Regions from separate parts of the Brevibacillus halotolerans genome, predicted to be linked through region 3. Evidence: riboswitches for the same ligand, from Rfam matches in the RefSeq annotation. Region 3 holds a riboswitch; each other region holds the start of a gene.

Region 1 (2,206 bases), on a different contig from region 3:
AAAAGTCTTCAATAGCTAATGTTTGATCTTTGTATGTATAAGTTTGGGGCAACTCTTTTTGTAATGTATCAAAATGGAAAACAGGCTGCGATGCTTCTATAGCGCGACTTGGAAAAATATTGTCCATGCTCTGAAAATTATAGCTAAGCTTATCCTTATTCAGCACGTGAATAATGTTCCAATTCCGAATTACTGCCCATATGAGGAGAAGTAATATAGCAGCAACAACGATACTTATGCTATACCACCATATTTTCTTTTTCGATAGTTGTTTACTCTTCAAGAAATACCCTCCTTTATTTACCTAATTATGGTATTTCATTTGATTATAAGATAGCGGGATATTCTTGTTCAATATATTGGGTTTTTATCCTGTTTTTAGAATATGAGGACTTATGATTTTACATTCATTCGTTTATTGCTAAACAGAACATGAAGCGGCTATTGGTTATTTTTTGTTTAGAGAGTGTATATACATGTACAAGAAGTTCAACATGATAATATCAAAGCAATAAAGTCACTACAGATATAAAATTAATAATTGTAATTTTTTAGACTATTTGTTATGTTTAAGCTGAAAATCAAATAGGTGTAGAAACAGGTGCAGATAACCTTCGTTATTTGCTTAAAAGGGAAGTTCGGTTAGAATCCGACGCTGTCCCGCAACTGTAAATGAGAGCTATTCGAAAAAATGCCACTGTTTTCATTCAAATGAAAATGGGAAGGTTCGAATCGCGATGATCATGAGCCAGGAGACCTGCCTGTTTTAGCACACACATCAGTTCCTACGAGGATAGGAGGTGTTACGTGCGAGCGATGAAACATGTGGTATTTTAAGATTTTTACATGTTTATTTGAGTTTTTCGCTTTCGCCCATTAACAACAACTTTCTTTTAGGAAGTTGTTTTTTTGCGTGTTGCGCTGCTTTGAAGTCTAGGAGGGATTTTTTGTTTGGGACAGTAGGATATTTCAGAAATTATTTCAACACAGCAATCATGAACAATCTAAGTTTAGAAAGTCCTAATTCGCTAGAAGTCATTTATGGTCTATTAGGGAATGAAATCAAGCGACAAGACGTTACAGAGGAAGTCAAAACAGATTACTATCGCAACCTTGAAAAAGCCTACAAGCTAACCAAAGAACAGTTATTTGGAATGGAGGAAGAAGAATGAACGAGCTTGAAAAATTTTCTCCTGGGCTAGACGGTGTGGTGGCTACAGAAACAAGCATTTCCTACCTTGATACCATACAAGAGGAAATCGTGATTCGGGGTTACGATCTGATTGAGCTTTCTAAATCCGTTAGCTATGTCGATATTATTCATCTTTTACTGGAGGGACGGCTTCCCGATCAGGCAGAGAAAAACTCTTTGGAAACAAGCATGCTAGAGCGAGATGAATTGCCTAGTGCGGTGTTTGAGGTTTTAAAGCTGTTGCCTGAGCAGACACACGCTATGGATGGCCTGCGAACAGGAATTTCCGTTCTGGGAGGGTATGATCATCGAATTGACGATCGCTCCATGCTTGTTAATAAGGAGCGGGCTTATCGGTTATTAGGTCAAGTTCCTAGCATAGTGGCTAATAGTTATCGGATTCTGACCAAAAAGGAGCCATTCCATCCAGACAAAAATGTACCGTATAGTGCTAACTTTTTCTATATGGTCACCGGGAGAAAGCCATCGCCGATTGAGGAAAAAATATTTGATCTGTCTTTGCTTTTGTACAGCGAGCATGAGATGCCGAATTCCACGTTTACAGCAAGGGTCATCGCTTCTACGCAATCGGATTTGTACGGAGCTTTGACGGGGGCGGTTGCTTCCTTGAAGGGTAGTCTTCATGGGGGAGCAAATGAGGCTGTTATGCACTTATTGCTAGAGGCAGGGACAATTTCCAAGTTCGAGGAGATGTTACGTACCAAGCTGTCCAACAAAGAAAAGATAATGGGATTTGGTCACCGGGTCTATATGAAAAAAATGGACCCGAGAGCGACAATGATGAAAGGAGCCTTACAGCAGCTATGTCATATAAAAGGGGACGATCTTTTATACCACATGTGTGAATCCGGTGAGAGGATTATGGAGAGGGAAAAGGGACTTTACCCGAATTTGGACTACTATGCAGCGCCTGTGTATTGGATGCTTGGGATTCCTATTCCATTGTATACACCTATCTTTTTCGCTGCGAGAACAGCAGGAATTTGCGCACAT
Region 2 (2,206 bases), on a different contig from region 3:
CTTGGGTATATTCTGCGATCGCCTTCTGGATGTTGTCTGAGCTAATAAACATCAGCTCCAATTGTAGCGGTTTTCCAGCCTTCTCTCTAAATGGTTTGCCATTTACTTGTTTCCAGCCCGCTTCATCCAACAATTGTTTCGCTTTTTCTTCATCGTGTTCATACGGTTTTACATCAATCTTCGTATATGGAATGGTAGGTGCAAATAACGTATCAGCTTTTCTTTCTGTGCCGTAAAAGATATGATCGATGACAGCCTGCTTATCAAAGGCATGCTGAATAGCTAGACGTAAGTTACGCTCTTTGAGAGCTTCTCTGTTCGTATTAAAGAGTAACGCCCTTGTAGCCGTAGGTTCTGATAGTTTGGTTTCATATTTTCCCGAATCCTTCAGAAACCGGAACGAATCCTGGCTTATGACTCCGTTCCCAAAAATCAAATCAATGTCCTTCTTCTCAAAAGCGAGAACTCTCGATTCACCGTCAGGTATGACTTTAACAATCACCTTATCGACTTTCGGTTTCTCGCCCCAATACTTCTCGTTTCTTGTAAAGACAGCCCTTTCATTTTTCTTATATTCGCTTAGTACCCATGGACCTGTCCCAATCTGTGACTTGAGCCCGTCTTTAAATGTGTTTTGGCTATCAGGAAAGGCAGCTTCTCCTACAAATCGTAAAGGTCTGATGTACGTAAGCTCCTGAAGAGTTGGGTAATATGGCTTGTTCAAAATTAATTTAAACGTAAAATCGTCCACTACCTCAGTACTTTTAATTTGATTTATTAATTCCATCCATTCATGTTGGGGAGCATTAGCTAAAACCGTATCGAAATTTTTCTTCACGATTGTAGCATTAAACGGCGATCCATCCGAAAATGTAACATCTTTTCTTAGATGAAACACATACTCTTTTCCATCCTTCGATACATCCCAGCTTTGGGCCAGCCACGGTTTAAGCTCCCCGCCTTCACCGTAGTAAACGAGAGATTCATATACCATAGCTTGTGAGAACCATTGATTCGGAAAATAGGTATGAGGATTTACGTCTCCGATATCTCCAGACCAGGAAAACGTAAGAACTTTTGAACTATCTTGAGTTGCTCTATTTTCTCCTTCTTTTGTTGTGTTACCACAGCCAGCGATAATGATTGTTAGCAGCGCTACTAGTCCAACAAAAGAAGTAATAAATGCAGACCGTTTCAAATACATTTTTATCACCTTTTATATAATTTAATTATTCTAAAAATGTTAAAAAACAAAAAAACATTACCAACCAGATTAAAAAGGTCAGAAATGCCTATCGTTTATGAACACATCACATCGGTCTTTTAGCATTCAAAACACCTCCCTATCTCCCCGTAGGTCTAACAGCATTTCTAGAATAGGCAGGTCTTCTGACTTGGGTTCATCATCTCCATGCGTCTTCCCAGATATGATCCAGTGACATATTTGCATAAGACTCCCCCTTACAGCGGCGGGACCGTGCCGGATTTACACCGGCTTCCCTTTTAAGTATCCGTTATGAAACAAATACACCTATTCCACTACCATATGTAGTTTTTCCTTGGAAATATTCACTTTATATCCTTATTTTGAAAGTAGGACAAAAAGTTTACCTAGAACAAATTATATTCGTTATTCCACGTTTACGCTATATGAAATTAAAGCCCTTCTATAATTCCACTCATAAGATGGAACACTTTTGTCCAGAAAGGCTTAAGAGGATGCATCTAGGATCAGGTTCATCTATAAAAAGCGCCAATTCCTCTATAGTAAAAAAACATTGCCACAGCATGTCCCATTAACAGCTTTAGCAATGTTTTCATAGAAATCACATACCATTGTAGCTTACAAACTCTCCGTTCGGCTTACGATAGCCGCGTGGACGTTGGCTTGAGAGCTTTTCTTTTCCGATAGTAATCATCATGACTGTTTCATATCCATCAGGAATTTCTAAAATTTCCTTAATAGCACCTGGATCAAATCCAATCATTGGGCACGTATCCCAACCTTTATCTTTCGCAGATAGCATGAACAGCATCGCAGAAAGGCTTGCATTACGAATGGCTTCTTCCTTCATAAAGGATTCACCCTTACCCTCATATATCCCCGTCACAGTCTCAACGGTACGATCTAGCTCTTGTTTACTCAAAATTCCGAGATGATGCATTCCCTCGTTTATTTTTTCCACTGCTTGATAAGCGTAACGAT
Region 3 (2,206 bases):
GGAAACAATTGAAAGCCAACTGCTCTTAATTGTTGCGTGACCTGCTCTGGATCTACCTGCGGTAAGCGAAGAATAATTTGATGCTCAATGCTGTACATCATTTCTCCGCCATCCTTGGTCAAATCGGCCAATAGACGCATTTGTTCAGAGGTAAAATTCTTACGAGCTACACCAGGCGAAACGCCTAGCTCTAAAATATCAACAACTCCGCTAAACGGGCGAGGTGGTGGAGTGATACCCTGATTTAACTCCAAGGCTGTCTTTTCATCAACGCACGCAAGCGCTTCCATCGCTAATTGAAAGGCCTTTACCGCTTGTTTAGGAGCTTGAAAGCTCTCTGTCTCTTCCTGAAAAGAATTCTGTTCTACTTCCCTTGAGAATTGCCTGGGATTTGAAAGGGCTTCCATCGCCGCTGATGGTGCGGAATCAGAAACCTGAGCTTCTTGTATTGTAGCCTGCGGTGAAGTCGCTACAGCCACTTCTTGCACAGAAGATGACTCAGATACCGGATTTCCACTCTGAGGCTGGCTGTGAAGCGCCCAAGGCTCTGCCTTCTCCTGCAAGCGTTCATGAGGTTTTAACGGTTGATCCATGCGATTTAACGTATATTTACGTTGATATCCGCGCGGAGTAATAATTTTTTGGTCGTAAACAAAGGTAGTCGAGTTCCCGATGATTACTGTTGTCAGCATTCCAATGTCATGCTGTAGCATGTCTGCAAGTGTTGTAATTACAACATGTTCTCGATCTCTATAGGCGCTCTTTACGATTCCTACTGGCGTTTCAGGAGAACGATATTTTAATAATATTTGTTGTGTTTCTACAATTTGTCGTGTACGGCGACCACTGCGCGGGTTATACAGCGCAATGACAAAATCAGCAGAAGCAGCTGCTTCTACACGCTTAGCAATCGTTTCCCACGGTGTAAGATGGTCACTCAAGCTGATTGTGCAAGCGTCATGCATAATGGGAGCACCCAATAAAGACGCGCAAGACTGAATGGATGAAATTCCAGGTACAACCTCTACCTTCACCCCAGTAGATTCTGTCCAGCCTTTTTCGACTAGGACTTCATAAACTAGTCCGGCCATGCCGTATACCCCAGCATCCCCACTAGAAATAACGCCAACAACTTGACCTAACTCAGCCAATCTTACCGCTTCTTGAGCACGGCTAACCTCTTCTGTCATCCCAGTACGCACGACACTTTTGTCTGAAATAAGCTCTCGAATTAAATCTACATAAGTGTTGTAGCCAATTATCACTTCGCATTCTAGGATAGCCTCTTTTGCCCGATGCGTAATGTGATCATGATGTCCTGGTCCAAAGCCAATTAGTAGAATTTTTCCTTTCTCCATCTACTCCAAGCCCCCTATCCTTATTTGCAATCAACCTTACATTTTTATACAATAAAAAAAACAGCGCTTCCCCGTCTGACTTACGTGAGAAGTGCTGTTATGATGAGCTTGTTATTTTTTGGAAAGGAATATTCCCTTCTGTAGCAAAACTGCTCTCATAACACCTCCCCATCTGCCGTAGGTCTGACGGTGTTGTTAGAATAAAGAGGGTAGCCTGACTCTTGGAATATTCTGCTCCTTTTCGTCTTCTGAAAATTTATAATATCCAGTGACAAAAACGGGCTCTCCAATTACAGTGGCGGGACCGTGTTGGATTTTCACCAACTTCCCCATGTGAATCGTTTCTCATGTAACAATTCCTTTATTCCCAAGCTTATGTGATTAGTTCTATCATAATCCAATTTGCATTTTATTGTCCATACTTTTCTGTCTAGCCCACACGGGACTGGACAAGAGGTGAAAGAAGATCGTATACTGACATACTATTAGAAATCTTCTATTTTTATGCATAGAGGAAAATATATTTGAATATACAGTATCATAATTAACATATTATAGAAAGGTTGTTAAAACATGTCCCTCTTACACACCTTACAACAACGTCAAGCTATACGCGCCTACGATGGTCGCCCTGTAGAAAAAGAAAAGATCGAGCAGCTTCTAGAAGCAGCTATATTAGCACCCAATGATCGCTTGCGAGAGCCTTGGCACTTCTATGTCATTCGAGGCGCTGCTAAGGAACGGTTTAACCAGCTAGCTCAGGATTTCTTGCTTGAACGCTTTCCTACCAAACCTCATTTAGTAGAAGAATCCATGAAGAATGTTCTGGCCACCCCTCTCATTATAGT
Region 4 (2,206 bases), on a different contig from region 3:
GAGATTTTGAAAAAACAGGGCCTACGATTGAGTAACAATCAAGTAGATGTGGGGGTTCGTGTAGAAACGACCAATGTAGTCATGGAAGAAATCAATAAGCATCTATATGAAGGGAAGTTCTTGTTCAAATCTTCTACGGATCAAATTGTGCGAAGCTTTTGTTCCAATCCAAGCGGTCATGTTGTTGTAGAAAATCACAGCGGTGTAATGGCGGCTAACGGGCATGCATACAAGGATGAGAAGCTGGGGTCCCCTAACACGAACTTTGCTCTGCTTGTGTCTCATGTCTTTACAGAACCATTTGATAAGCCAAACGAATACGCGAAAGAGGTATCAAGACGAGCGAATGATCTTTCTAACGGCTCCGTGATTGTACAGCGCTTTGGCGATATAAAACGTGGGCGGCGTTCGACAGAAAAACGACTGAAAGAGGGATTTATTGAGCCAACGTTAAAAGAAGCCGTACCAGGTGATCTCGGCCTAGTATTACCATATAATACAATGAAAAGCTTAATTGAAATGGTAGAGGCACTCGATCATGTTACGCCGGGTATTGCAAGTGAACACACGCTGTTTTATGGAGTAGAAGCGAAATTCTATTCAGCACGTCCATATTTGAATCCGCACTTTGAAACAGAAATTAGTGGTTTATATGCAGGCGGCGATGGAGCAGGTTTAACGCGAGGACTTGCGCAAGCAGGAGCATGCGGCGTTCATATTGCTCGGGGAATTTTACGTCACCTGTCTTAAAATATGGAAGAATACAACTATATTTTGTCACAACAGCATGATTGTCAAGTCCATTTCTTGTGCTATAATATTTTCAAATGGGTCACATCTCATTCATGTAAATAATAATAGTTTTAGGTAATGGAAGTTTGGTGCAAATCCAACGCGGTCCCGCCACTGTGATAGACTGTTTTCCGGTCTTAAGTCAGGTCTTTTACCTAAAAACTACTGAAAGGCTAACCATTTCGAGGCGAAAGTGGTTAGTCCAAGTCTAGTGATGTTCCCGCCTCACTAGACTTTTTTTATGGAGAAAGGAGCGGAAATGGTAAGAAGAGTTTGTCAAATCGCCTTACTTATTGCACTTGCGCTGGTAAGTGTAGTGGGTTGTTCAAATAATGAAGTAGCGCAAAACACATCAGCAGAAGAAAAGGTTGAAAACAAGATCGTTGTGGAAGTTTCAAGCGATCAGGGCAAAACCAAAATTGCTGAAAAAACAATTCAATTCAAAGGGGATCAAACCTTGTATGAGTTGATGAAAACCAATTTTAAAGTGGAAGACGATAATGGATTTATCACGTCAATTGAGGATGTGAAGCAAAATCCAGCAGAGAAAAAGTATTGGTTATACGAAGTGAACGGAGCACCAGCGGTTACAGGAGCCAAGGATCTTAAAGTCAAAGATGGCGATGTCATTAAGTGGGATTTACATGCCTCCTAACCATCAAATACACAAAGCATCCCTATCCAGTGTAAGAGGCATAACGTTGCTAGCTATCTTAGCTGCCTTGTCTGTTGCTGGTCGGATTGCACTGTCGTCCATACCTAACGTACAGCCCGTGACAACATTTGTCATTCTTATGACAATTCTGATGGGACTTCGATATGGTTTGTTGCTTGCGATAATTGTGATGATTTTGTCAAATATGGTCCTAGGGATCGGGATTTGGATTATCCCGCAGATCATTGCATACTGTATAATTGTCGTGGTAACCGGTATATTTATACGTCCTGTGTTTCCAAAGCTTTCCTTGTTTGTGATGGCCATATACGCCGGATTTACAGGAATGCTTTACGGGTTTGTTAACTCTCTTTGTCAGGTACCGCTTTACGATTCAACTTATTTTCTTGCTTATTATCTAGCAGGAGTCCCCTATGATACGATGCATGCAATTGGGAATTTCGTTTTTTATTTCGTACTCACACCTCTTTTACTTCCATTGTTGTACAAATTGATAAATCAACATTTTGCTAAGTCTTGACAACTGAACAGGCACAATGCAGTGCTTGCCGAATCATATCAAACCTTTGATGCAAAAGGTTTTTATACACAAAGACGTGTATAGTGTTTTTAAAAATAACAATCAATACATAGTTGACTATATGGTAAATATAGTAGTACAGTATTGGTAGAAAACAGAATACAGGTTACACAAAGACGTGTTACTTATGTAGATAGCAAAGAGGCTTTTAAAGGGTA

What was found. Region 3 has a riboswitch for cobalamin ahead of cobJ (precorrin-3B C(17)-methyltransferase). Riboswitches for the same ligand answer to the same signal wherever they lie in the genome.
Region 1: linked by a shared signal. The riboswitch ahead of O0550_RS17300 (hypothetical protein) and the one ahead of cobJ (precorrin-3B C(17)-methyltransferase) in region 3 are both predicted to bind cobalamin.
Region 2: linked by a shared signal. The riboswitch ahead of nikA (nickel ABC transporter substrate-binding protein) and the one ahead of cobJ (precorrin-3B C(17)-methyltransferase) in region 3 are both predicted to bind cobalamin.
Region 4: linked by a shared signal. The riboswitch ahead of O0550_RS05510 (DUF4430 domain-containing protein) and the one ahead of cobJ (precorrin-3B C(17)-methyltransferase) in region 3 are both predicted to bind cobalamin.

The regions. Positions count from the first base shown of each region.
Region 1 covers NZ_JAPTNK010000014.1:102,719-104,924, reverse strand. The annotation lists gene O0550_RS17305 (serine hydrolase domain-containing protein) at 1-283, opposite strand, end outside; cobalamin riboswitch at 583-779, shown strand; gene O0550_RS17300 (hypothetical protein) at 948-1,172, shown strand; gene mmgD (citrate synthase) at 1,169-2,206, shown strand, end outside.
Region 2 covers NZ_JAPTNK010000003.1:313,128-315,333, forward strand. The annotation lists gene nikA (nickel ABC transporter substrate-binding protein) at 1-1,204, opposite strand, end outside; cobalamin riboswitch at 1,363-1,550, opposite strand; gene O0550_RS06385 (nitroreductase family protein) at 1,827-2,206, opposite strand, start outside.
Region 3 covers NZ_JAPTNK010000001.1:521,631-523,836, reverse strand. The annotation lists gene cobJ (precorrin-3B C(17)-methyltransferase) at 1-1,358, opposite strand, end outside; cobalamin riboswitch at 1,546-1,737, opposite strand; gene O0550_RS02265 (nitroreductase family protein) at 1,932-2,206, shown strand, end outside.
Region 4 covers NZ_JAPTNK010000003.1:124,038-126,243, reverse strand. The annotation lists gene O0550_RS05515 (NAD(P)/FAD-dependent oxidoreductase) at 1-750, shown strand, start outside; adenosylcobalamin (AdoCbl) riboswitch at 847-999, shown strand; gene O0550_RS05510 (DUF4430 domain-containing protein) at 1,052-1,447, shown strand; gene O0550_RS05505 (ECF transporter S component) at 1,494-1,988, shown strand.